2 regions of the Priestia sp. FSL W8-0524 genome follow, and region 2 is predicted to be linked to the other one. Evidence: riboswitches for the same ligand, from Rfam matches in the RefSeq annotation. Region 2 holds a riboswitch; the other holds the start of a gene.
The links. Region 2 has a riboswitch for thiamine pyrophosphate ahead of thiM (hydroxyethylthiazole kinase). Riboswitches for the same ligand answer to the same signal wherever they lie in the genome.
Positions count from the first base shown of each region.

Region 1 (6,225 bases), 1.6 Mb from region 2:
AATGCTGAAAATGATTGCTTCATTTTATTTCTCCTTTCTATACTGAGATGTATATGCCTATACATAGATTACCTTATTTCTATACCCATTATAGAAAATAGTAAAAGAAGTTCATAATACTTTGATTACCAAAGAGGCCATTTCATTATAAAATAGCGGTATAGCTATTACGTAGCGATACATAGAAAAGAGGAGAAGAGACATGAGCACAAACATATATTTTAACCATGACGCAGGGATTGATGATTTAGTATCCCTTTTTTTACTGCTGCAAATGGATGATGTAAAGGTAACGGGGGTATCTGTCATTCCTGCTGACGGATACTTAGAGCCAGGTATCAGCGCAAGCCAAAAAATTATTGATCGTTTTGGAAGTTATGATATCGAGGTAGCCAAATCTACTTCACGTGGTATGAACCCATTTCCAAAAGAATGGCGCATGCATACGTTTTATGTAGATGCACTGCCGATTTTAAATGAAAAAGGGAAAGTGCAAACAAAAATAAGTCAGCTGCCTGCTCATGATCATTTAATTGAAACATTGCAGCACACAGACGGAAAAACGACTTTATTATTTACAGGACCGCTAACTGATTTGGCAAGAGCACTTGAAAAAGCGCCGGAAATAGAAGAGAAAATTGATAAGTTAGTGTGGATGGGCGGTACATTTCAAGAAGTAGGAAATGTGCAGGAGCCTGAACATGATGGAACGGCGGAATGGAATGCTTTTTGGGATCCAGAAGCAGTAGCAACAGTATGGGAAAGCAGCATTAAAATTGAGATGGTTGCTTTAGAAAGCACGAATCAAGTTCCATTAACTCCGGCTATTCGCCAAATGTGGGCTTCACTTCGCAGGTATGAAGGAGTAGACTTTGTAGGGCAGTGCTACGCGGCTTGCCCGCCGCTTGTGCATGTTGAAACCAATTCGACTTATTATTTGTGGGATGTACTCACAACAGCATTTACAGGGAATTCAACACTTGTGAAGGTAAAAACCGTTTCGAGTATTGTGTATACGGAAACACCAAGACAAGGAAGAACAGAAATTTCTGAAGAGGGGCGACCTGTAGACGTCGTGTATGACGTCACAGCTGAAGCATTCTTTACGTACATTACAGAGTTAATGAAAAAAGCAGTAGCCAAATAAAGAAAAAGGTTGCACGTGAAAATGTGCAACCTTTTTAATGAATCATATTCAAGAATTGACGTGTTCGCTCTTGTTGAGGATTTGAAAATATTTGATCCGGTGTACCTCTTTCCATAATGACACCTTGATCCATAAAAATAACTTCATCTGCTACTTCGCGGGCAAAGCGCATTTCATGAGTTACCACAACCATCGTCATTCCTTCTTTCGCCAGGTCTTTCATGGCCTGAAGAACGTCTCCTACAAGCTCAGGATCAAGAGCTGAAGTAGGCTCATCAAACAGCATAACTTTTGGGTCCATCGCCATTGCTCGAGCGATGCCGACACGCTGTTGTTGTCCGCCTGATAGTTGGAAAGGATAAAAGTCAAGCTTATCTCCTAAACCAACTCGTGTTAATAATTCTTTCCCTCTTTTTTCTGCTTCTTGAGTAGAAATGCCTTTTACAATTACAGGACCTTCCATAACATTTTCAAGCGCAGTTTTATGAGGAAACAAGTTATAGTTTTGAAAGACCATACCTGTTAGGCTTCGAAATGAAGTAATGTCTTTTTTACGAACAGGTTTGGTAAAATTCATGCTTTTTTTATCAAGTTCAATTGTACCGTCTGTTGGGATTTCTAACAGATTTAAGCAACGTAAAAAAGTAGTTTTACCCGATCCAGAAGGGCCGATTAATACAATTACTTTGCCCTGTTCAACTTCCAAATCAATCCCTTTTAATACTTGCAAATCACCGAATGATTTATGCAAATTTTTGATATTAATCATATAAAAAACTCCTTTAGCTACTTGAAACGGTTATTTAGACACGTAACGATCTAGTCTTATTTCAATACGTCCTTGGATAATGGATAAGATTGTACACATAACCCAGTACAAGAGCGCTGCTTCACTATAAAGAAGTAAAAACTCATAGTTAGTTGAAGCGATTTCTTGAGCTTGACGGAACATTTCAGAAACAAGAATAAGCGATGCAAGTGACGTGTCTTTAATAAGACTAATAAAAGAGTTAGATAATGGCGGAATCGATACACGTGCTGCTTGCGGTAAGATAATCCGTCTTAACGCTTGGGAATAGGTCATACCGAGTGAGTAGCCAGCTTCCCACTGTCCTTTAGGAATAGATTGAATCGCTGCTCGGATAATTTCAGATGCATACGCACCTACACTTAATGAAAATCCAATAACAGCAGAGATGAATGGATCAATTGTTATATCTAAGTTAGGTAATCCGTAGAAAATGATAAATAATTGCACAAGCAAAGGCGTTCCACGAATAATTGACACATATACACGTGCAATTATGTTTAATATCTTACTTGAAGACAAGCGAGCAAGTGCTGTTAAAACAGCTAACACAATGCCTATGGCAAAGCTTATTAATGTTAGTGGAATAGAATATTGAATAGCTCCCTTTAGCATTGGTAAGAGAGATGATTGAGCGATTGAAATCAATTGATTCAATCGCTCTCCATCAGGAAAAATATTATTTAGGAGAAACATCTTCGCCAAACCATTTCTTAGAAATTTTTGCGTATGTTCCGTCTTTTTTCATATCTTTCAATGCTTTGTTTACTTTATCCACTAACTTACCGCTGTCTTTTCTAAACATAAAGCCGCTTGCAGCACCATCGGATTTTTCATCCGCGATTTTGATAGGTGCGTTAGGGTGCTTTTTCTTATAGTCAAGGAACGATAATTTATCGTTGATTGTAGCATCAACACGGTTTGCGCTCATTAGTTCTACTGCTTGAGCAAAACCTTCAGCACTCGTAATGTTTGCACCATAAGATTGAGCCATGTCTTTGTAGTTACTTGTTAATGACTGTGCTGATTTTTTTCCTTTTAAATCTTTAAATGATTTGATATCTTTTTCGTCTTTACGAACAATTAATACGGCGCCTGACTGGATGTATGGGTCAGAGAAATCGTATTTCTTTTGACGATCTTCACGAATACCCACTTCATTAGCAATCATGTCAAAGCGTTTAGCATCTAATCCGGCAAACATGCCATCCCACTGTGTTTCTTTGAACTCAGCTTTTACGCCAAGACGTTTAGCTACTTCTTGAGCCAATTCTACATCAAACCCAGTTAGCTTTTGTTTGTCATCATGAAAAGTGAACGGAGGGTATGTACCTTCAGTTCCAATTGTTAATACGCCATCTTTTTTCACTTTATTATATAAATCCTCTTGTGAAGATTTATTGTCTCCATTGTTTGCTTCATTTTTTGAGCTAGAACCGCATGCGGCAAGCACAACTGTGAAAGCTAATAGTAGCGACAAAAGTGCAGCAAATTTCTTCATTTTCTAAACCCCCTAGTATTCTGATAGGAAATGATACTCTGTGATACTAAACAAGAACACAGCAAAAGTCAACAAAAAAAACTTATACGATTAATGTGACTTAAAATAAGGGAAATATACCTTCTATACACGGTTTGTCATAAGGATACAGAAAGATTTTAAAATTTGGATTAAGTGGATTTTTAAGGGATATTTGAGGAGTAAAAAGGAAGTTTCATGCGACGATTTTCTCTTTCATTTTTTCATGACTTTTGGTGCAATAAACATATAGTTAAATGTTAAGGTAGAAATAAATTCCTTATGGTACACTTAAAGAAGAATTTATGAAACGGAGCGATATGATGAAAGCCATAAACTTAATCTCAATTGCCTTTGGTGCTATCGCTGGTACATATGCGCGTTATTTGCTAAATCTTTCCTTATTATATACGGGCTATCCAATAGGAACGGTAATTGAAAACCTATTAGGAAGCTTCATACTAGGCCTATTAACAGGATTTTTTGCGTGGAAAAAGCCAAAAGAATGGATAAAGCTTGGACTAGGAGTTGGCGTGTGCGGCGGTTTTACAACGTATTCAACCTTTGCAGGAGACGTCATTTCTCTCACTCAGCACCATTTATTTTGGGGAGCCATTTATGTCATTGTCTCTTTAGTAGGTGGAATCCTTCTTGCTTTAGCAGGCTATCTATGCGGTGAAGCGGCAGGGAAAAATTTAGTGAAAGTACATGAGGTGAAGTAAATGAGCATAGTGAGCTTGGCACTTGGCGGGGCAGCTGGAGGAATATGCCGTTATCTTTTGGGTTTAAAAGTTACAAAAACAGTTTCAAACCCTCCTTTTCCAGTCTCAATGCTGTTTGTAAACTTGCTCGGTGCGTTTGGGCTTGGTCTTTTTTACGGTAGTTATTATGGAAAGGTTCCGAGTCATGCTTATGATGATTCAATATTTTTAATGATTGGCATTGGGTTTTTTGGTGCCTTTACCACTTTTTCAACGTTTAGTGTGGAAACCGTACAGTTAATTCGGGAAAAATCTTATCGGAAAATGTTGGCGTACGTGGGGATTTCAGCATTTGGAACAGTTGGTTTATTTACAGTCGGTTTACTGGCAGGAACGTTTTTATTATAAGTAAAGAGAACGTTTCTAGTAGGGAAAAACAAAAAGACGGAGAAGTAGAGAATGGATAGAAAAGCAGAAGTTTGGAAATACATTTTGTTGATTGTAGCTGTTGCAGGTCAGATCATTGGTTTTTTATTTTTATTTATAAATGTTGTGGCGGCATTTATTTTTTACGGTTTTTATATTCTAACTTTTATTATGTTACTCCTGCTGTTTATATGGGATCGGAAAAAGGAAAAAGACAAAGAAGAATTTGACGACTATACCGATTACTAACTATATAAAAAGCAGAATGATTCGGTGCGCCGGGCCTCTTAGTAAAGAAGCTTAAAAGATACATCTATAAAAGGAAGAGAGCCGTAAGAGCATAAAGAGATATTGTATTTACATTTAGTTGTGTTATAATTTTAAGTGCAAAAACAAAATCAATAAATAGCAATCACTAGGGGAGCTTTTTGAAGCTGAGACGGATGTATTTCGGACCCTTTGAACCTGATCTGGTTTGGACCAGCGTAGGGAAGTGGCGATCATGTTTACATAACGATGCATGCTAACCACTCTACGTTGTAGAGTGGTTTTTTGTATGTAATAAAGCCCTCTGCACAAGATGAAGTGATTGAAATTTCTCTTTATTCTGAATGGAAAGGTTTCGATCATGTGGATATTCCTAAATTTCATGTCATTACAACAGATAAGCAGCCAATCGAAGAGCTTCAAAAAATTTTAACGGCTATCGCGCCTTTTGCGGGCGCCATTCATATTAGAGAAAAAAAGAAAACGGCAAAGCAGATTCAATGTTTACTAGAAAGCCTACCATTTTGTCGCTCTAAAATTATTGTGAATGACCGAGTTGATGTAGCGCATGCTTTAAAAGCAAAAGGTGTACAGCTTGCCTATCATAGTTTAGACGTTTCGTTTGTTATAGACGCATTTCCTTCTCTTATTGTTGGAAAGTCAGTTCACTCTGTGGAAGAGGCTTTAGAAGCTGAAAAAGATGGTGCTCACTACATTTTATACGGACATATTTATTCAACACATTCAAAAAAAGAATTAAAAAGTCGAGGGATAGCGGCACTAAAAGAAGTAGTAGACGCTGTGCAGATACCGGTTATTGCCATTGGAGGAATTACACCTGTAAATGCCAAAGAGGTACTTCAAACAGGAGCACACGGTATAGCCGTGATGTCTGGTGTCATGCTTGCGCAAGATCCCCTGAAAGCGATTAAACAATATTCTCATATATGGACATCTGGAGGTGGAGAAAATGAAGCAGCATTATGATGTACTGTTAATCGGAGGAGGTATAATCAGCTCTTCTATCGCTTATCATTTGTCAAAACAAGGAGCGTCAGTAGCTATTCTTGAACGCAATCAAGTTGGTTGTGAAGCTTCAAGTGCAGCCGCTGGTATTTTAGGTGCTCAAGCTGAAATTGATGAAGAAGGTCCTCTTTTAGACCTTGCTATTAAGAGCAGAAGCATGTTTCCTGAACTGGTGAAGGAACTAAAAGAAAAAACGGCTATCGACGTAGAGCTCATTCAAAAAGGCTTATTAAAAGTCGCTGGAACAGAAGAAGATGCACACGTATTAAAGAAAAAAGCCGCTCAGCACCACCGGTGGGACAAAGATGTAAGATGGATCGATGTAAAAGAA
Region 1 covers NZ_JBBOUG010000001.1:248,764-254,988, forward strand. Annotated here, with positions in the region: gene NST66_RS01255 (NADPH:quinone oxidoreductase family protein) at 1-23, opposite strand, end outside; gene NST66_RS01260 (nucleoside hydrolase) at 203-1,147, shown strand; gene NST66_RS01265 (amino acid ABC transporter ATP-binding protein) at 1,182-1,916, opposite strand; gene NST66_RS01270 (amino acid ABC transporter permease) at 1,947-2,651, opposite strand; gene NST66_RS01275 (amino acid ABC transporter substrate-binding protein) at 2,635-3,456, opposite strand; gene NST66_RS01280 (fluoride efflux transporter FluC) at 3,798-4,196, shown strand; gene crcB (fluoride efflux transporter CrcB) at 4,197-4,583, shown strand; gene NST66_RS01290 (hypothetical protein) at 4,635-4,850, shown strand; TPP riboswitch at 5,009-5,110, shown strand; gene NST66_RS01295 (thiamine phosphate synthase) at 5,232-5,855, shown strand; gene thiO (glycine oxidase ThiO) at 5,839-6,225, shown strand, end outside.
Region 1: linked by a shared signal. The riboswitch ahead of NST66_RS01295 (thiamine phosphate synthase) and the one ahead of thiM (hydroxyethylthiazole kinase) in region 2 are both predicted to bind thiamine pyrophosphate.

Region 2 (6,225 bases):
TTTTTAGACTTGCCTTACGAGCACAAAGGAAATCAAACGCACTCTACTAGCAAGTCGAACGTTTTAAATATGATGAAACTATTAGCCGATAATGAAGAAACAGTCCAAAAAGTTCGTCAGCTAGACCATTCCGATTTGTTGCTAAAGCAGCGATATTCTTATGTAAAGAAACATGGAGTCGGTGTGTACGGCGTTGTGATTACAGGACCTACCAAAAAGCTGCTGAAATTAAAAAATGATCCGTCTATCACCTACGCGTCACTTGGAGATGTAGAGCTATGGAATTGGTTCAACCGCCCTTCATCCGGCACGTTAATGAATCAGTAACAAGCACTTGAAAACAAGTGCTTGTTTTTATTTCTTCGTTAATTCTTCAAACCTTTCTACAGCTTCGCTTTTATCAAATGAACTAAACCATCGATAGTCTTGGTCATCTAAAATACGATAGTGCTGACTAATCATATTTTGCTGCAGACGAAAAGAACCTTCTTTTTGAATCTCTTTCCACCATACTCTTCCTCCGAGCGTTTTATCTTTTGGAGAAGATACGCCGTTATGAGCAATGATTTCTACTACTTCTAAGGGGACGTCTCCTAAAACCGATTGAAGGATTTCACTGTCACGAAACAAACCGCATACTGCAACAGTGGTCGTCCACCCTGCTTCCGTGCGCCCTTTTTCAATTTGAACCAATGTTTTTTTTGAAATACCAATAACTTCAGCCATTCTGTCTTGTGAATAGTTTCTTTCTAAACGAATTAATCGTATTTTATCCGATACGGATTTAATCACTTCTTGTTTATCCATTTTTACAGCCCTTTCTTTCTATACACGCACATGTCTTTAGTGTAATATTACACCTAATTAAAGAAGAGTTTCAAGCGTTTCCCTTCATCACAAAACGGGGAAATATACTGAAATGGTTTTTGTATACTAAAACAATTAAAAGGAGTTGAGAATATGTACATCATTGTATGGACTATGCTTGTACTATACGCCTTTCTGCTAGCTCCGGGAGCAAGCGCCGCTGATGATATGCTGTTTAAAAACCTTGTCACAGGAAATTTTCAACAGGTAGATCCGCTCGTAGTTATGGTATTCTCTTTTTTAGGACTTTTCCCAGTATTGTTCATGGTAATGATTTGTAAAAAAGATACGTACAAACTGCCTGGATGGCCATTTTCTCTCCTATCATTTGCGCTTGGAGCTTTTTCTCTTTTGTTCTATTATCATTGGAAAGGACAAAAAGTTCGAACACGTTCGCGTATTCCTTCACGTTTCATTGCCATCATTTCTTCTCGTCTATGGATTGGACTATGCTTAGCACTCACGATTGCTGGTTACGTATACGGACTATCCATAGGTTCAATAAGAGCTTATGAAGATGCTTTTATGCAGTCACAGCTTGTTAGCGTGATGACCGCTGATTTTTTTGTTTTAACGTGGCTTTCTTATTCCGTTATGACAAAAGAAAAGATAGCATCCCGGCCTTACCTTCTCTTATGTTTCATTCCAGTTGCGGGCCCTTTTTTTATTTTGTTACGGCATAACCGCCAAGATGTTAGAGAAGAAAAACTTTAAATAAAAGTCTTGCGTTCCATTCATTATTCCGTTATAATCATTTCTTGTACGATGAAAGTTGATTAATTAGAAAACATTTATATATCGGCATTTTATTTACATTTGTTATACATACCTGCGCTGTGCGTATACTCATGTTGTCTTAAACCTTTGAGTGTTAAAAGGGAGCTCAAAATTTAGCTGCAGATAGCACGCCCTTCTTGGGACGCTAAACCCGGCTATGAGGGCACCCACCTAGTAGATCTGGGTATTTAAGACACTTAGGGTTACGGCAGTGCGGGCTTATTTTTTAGTTAGCTGTAGCTAGCTTTTTTTATTTTTTTATTTATTAGTTTACATAATTATTTTATTGTTAACTTATATTTTTTTAGACATGTATGTTTTATTTATCTTCGATTGAGGAACATAAAAAGTAATAAAGGAGATGGATAAAATGAATGAACAAAAAATTGCTAAAAAAGTAAATGAAGTATTAGAAGGAAATCGTGTAGGAACATTAGCCACAGTTGTAAACAACAAACCCCACTCTCGCTATATGACATTTTTCAGCGATGAAGATGGTATCGCTCTTTACACACCAACAAATATCAATACACATAAGGCAGAAGAAATCGAAGCCAATCCGAACGTGCACGTACTATTAGGCTACAGCGGCGAAGGATATGGCGATCAATACTTAGAATTATCCGGAACAGCTGTTCTTCGTACCGGTGATCAATTAAAAGGACGTATATGGAACGATCACATGAAAGAATGGTTTGACGGTCCAAATGACCCTGAGTATGTTGTTCTGGAAATTACACCAAACGAAATTCGCTTTATGAATGAAGGCGAAGAAACTCCTCAAACCGTTCAGCTATAATAAAAAAGCGCACACTGTGCGCTTTTTTTATTTTCCTACCGCTTCTTTCAATTGAGCTGCTTTTTCTTTTGGAGACGCTGCTAAGCTAATCGCGGTAATAATAGAAACACCATCTGCACCTGCTTCTACTACTTGTTTGGCATTTTCAGGCGTGATGCCACCGATTCCTACAATTGGAAAGTCAATATTCTGGTTTCGCACTTCTTCAATTAATTTTGTACCTTGCACTGCTTTTGCGTCTTTTTTTGTAGAAGTAGGAAAAACAGGTCCCATTCCTACATAATCCGCCCCGTCTTTTATGGCTTGCTGCAGCTCTTGTACATTATGAACAGAGACGCCCACAATTCCTTTTCCTATTTTTTCTCGAACAATATGAGCTTTTTCATCTTCTTGTCCAATATGAACGCCATCCGCTTGTAAACGGATCGCTAAGTCAAGGTCATCATTCACAACAAAAGGAACGTTGTGCTGCTGACAAATTTGCTGAAGTTCCTTCGCCAGCTGATATTTCGCTTCGCCTTTTAGTGCAGCTTCACCTTTTTCACGGAATTGAAACACGGTAACGCCGCCTTCAATTGCTTCTTTCAACACTTCTTTCGGATCTTTTGTACAGTTATTGCTGCCCATTATAAAATAAACTTTCAGCAGCTTTTTAATTTCTTCGTTTGTCATTTTCCCGCTCCTTTTAACGTTGATGTACTCTTGCATATGATTCAATATCCTGTCCAGATAAAAGATGAAGCTGATTTAACAGCTCAATTTGAAAGCTCCCCGGCCCTTCTTCACCTTTTTTCGCTGCGGCGATTTCACCTGCCACTCCGTAAAAACTTAAAGCAGCAACGCTTGCCCCGACATATTCTTTTTCTACAGCCGCGAAAGCTCCTATAATTGATGTCAGCAGACATCCAGTACCCGTCACCTTCGTAAATAACGGGTGACCGTTGTCTACTGTATACGTTGTGTTTCCATCGGTGATCACATCTTGTTTCCCCGTAATAACAATCACTGTATCTAATTTGTTCGCTGCTTTCTCAGCAAGTTCAATGACGTCTCCTTGCCCTTCTAATGAATCAACGCCTTTAATGAGCCATGACTCGCCTACTACATTCGCAACTTCAGCAGCGTTACCGCGAATAACGGCAATATTTAATTCTTCTACAAGCTGACGTGCCACTTCTGTACGAAACGGTGTCGCTCCGGCTCCTACAGGATCGAAAATAACCGGCACGCCGTTTTCATTTGCTGATTTTCCTGCTATTCTCATCGCTTCTACTTCTTGAGCCGTCAGTGTACCCATATTTAAGACAAGCGCTCCGGCGATTCGAGCCATGTCAGCCACTTCTTCCTTCGCATAAGCCATAACAGGTGACGCTCCTAGGGCAAGCAGTCCATTTGCTGTAAAATTGGTTACCACAACATTCGTAATATTATGAACAAGCGGACTTGTATCTCTTACTTTTTCTAATTGAGCTGAAATTTTACTAATATCCATGTTCTCTCACTCTTTTCATTTAGTTTTAACACTGCAAAAAAAAGACAAAAAAGCACCTTGCATGCGCAAAGTGCTTTGGTATGTACTCACATTCCCTGCGCTGGCATTATCCAACAGGTTCAAATGGTCAACAGGCGCCCCTGTACTCTCAGCCTGCCCCGCGCAAGCTCCCATACTATTCTTGTTACGTTTAAAGTTTACTATTAACCTTTTTTATTTGCAACCATTTCACTGTTTTGCCCATAAAATAAAGCTTCGCTATAGGCTGAGTGGTGTTGTAAATCTTACAGCTTTACTAAAAGCATCATTAAAAGACCTCCAGTAAACTACTGGAGGTCTTCTATCCCCTAAAAATTCTATCATTTCTCTTGAATCGCTTGATTTCTCACAGCTGTTTTTCGGTCCTTTCCTGCTCTTAAAGATAAAAGAAAACAAAGCAGCAGTACAAGTGCAGCTGATACGTACGGATAATTAATGTTTATATCAAAAAGAAAGCCTGCGACAACGGGTCCAATAATATTCCCAAGACTTGTATAAGCAGAATTTAGTCCGGCTACATACCCTTGATCGTCTTGTGCCATCATCGACATTTGCGTGCTGATTGCCGGACGTAAAATATCTGTTGCTAAAAAGACGATAAATGTTACAACAATAATAAGCCAGTACGTGTGCACAAATAGCGTAAGTAAAATAAAAAGTCCCGTCATCATCAAGCAAAACGAAATCACTCTTTTTTCACCGAATTTATTTAAAATCCAGCCAAAAATCGTAACCTGCACAACAGCCCCTGCAATAGAGCCAAACGTAATAACAAACGCAATATCTTTTGGCGTAAAGCTAAATTTATGATCAACAAATAGTGAAAAGATCGTTTCATAATTGGATAATCCAAACGATGTCACAAAAACGATAATTAAACTTAAAAAATAAGGTTCTTTGTAGGAATTCATAAGCTGCAGTAGCAGCCGATCTTCTTTTGGATTCTCATTGTTTGAAACAGCATGACCTTGTACAGGACGAGACTCCGGCAAAACAAAAAGCGTAATCACTGCAGCCAAGCCTCCTGCTACTGCGGCCATGTAAAATGGCACGCGCATGCCGTATTCAGCTAAAAAGCCTCCAATACCGGGCCCGATAATAAATCCTGTTGTAATCGCTGCCGTCACATAGCCCATTCCTTTAGCGCGTTCTTTAGCAGACGTCACGTCCGCTGTATAGGCCATAACAGCAGGCATAATAAGCGCGGCTCCGACCCCACCTAGCATTCTGGACACAAATAATAAAAGAGGTGTACTCACTGAACCAAAGAACCATTCAGACAGGGCAAAAACAATCATTCCCGCTACAATAATTTTCTTTCTCCCTAACGAATCGGATAATCGCCCCGCTAAAGGCGAAAACAGAAATTGAGTTAGTGAAAACACCGCTACTAAAAGCCCCATCACGCTGCCGTTGATATGAAGCTCCGTCATATAGGTTGGCATAATTGGAATAACGAGACCGATTCCCGTAAAGATAATAAAAATATTTAGCATGAGCAGCAAAATCGCCGCTCGATTTCTTAACAATAATGACATATAAACCTCCTGATTACAAAAATACTGAACGTTCGGTCTATAAAAATACAAAATAATGAGGGATTACTCATTGCCGCAATAAGCATCCCCGCTTATTTAAGAAGACCTTGCTATAATTCCGTTTAAAAATACATCGATTGCTGAATGGTAAAGCTGCAGGGCATTTTCCGTACTCGTTTTTCGAGACATGCGGCTCATTCCAACAAACAACCCTTCTAAAATTACTGCAAGTTGCTCTGCATTTTTATGAGAAAACTCGCTTTCATCGATGCCCTGTTGCAAAAGTTCCCGGTTAAACTCCACGTGTCGTTTCACCATCTCATCAATTCGCTCTTCGATGTCGCTGCCCTTCTCCTCGTTGTTAAAAAACTCATCCGCAGCTTTCGTAAGAGGATGATTCAAATCATCTAAAATGATTTGCTCCGCTATTCCAAAAAGCTTATCTCTTGTTGTTTTGTAAAGAGACTCTCTTTCTTTCCAGTTTCGTTCCCACTCAAGATCCCATTCGTCTATTAAATAAAGAAAAAGCCCTTCTTTACTTTTAAAGTGATAATAAATATTCCCTTTACTGCTTCCCGTAGCTTCTACAATTTCCTCAATAGATGTAGCTTTATAGCCTTTTTGAGAAAATAATGCTTTAGCGGCATCTGCCACTTTTCTTTTGGTTTGTTCACTTTGAAGCTTTTTTTTATTCAAGCTATTTCCACCGCCCC
Region 2 covers NZ_JBBOUG010000001.1:1,857,365-1,863,589, reverse strand. Annotated here, with positions in the region: gene NST66_RS09335 (anti-sigma factor) at 1-327, shown strand, start outside; gene NST66_RS09330 (helix-turn-helix transcriptional regulator) at 355-807, opposite strand; gene NST66_RS09325 (hypothetical protein) at 961-1,581, shown strand; RNA gene ssrS (6S RNA) at 1,691-1,868, shown strand; gene NST66_RS09315 (pyridoxamine 5'-phosphate oxidase family protein) at 2,015-2,443, shown strand; gene thiE (thiamine phosphate synthase) at 2,471-3,115, opposite strand; gene thiM (hydroxyethylthiazole kinase) at 3,129-3,935, opposite strand; TPP riboswitch at 4,011-4,119, opposite strand; gene NST66_RS09300 (MFS transporter) at 4,295-5,512, opposite strand; gene NST66_RS09295 (TetR/AcrR family transcriptional regulator) at 5,609-6,208, opposite strand.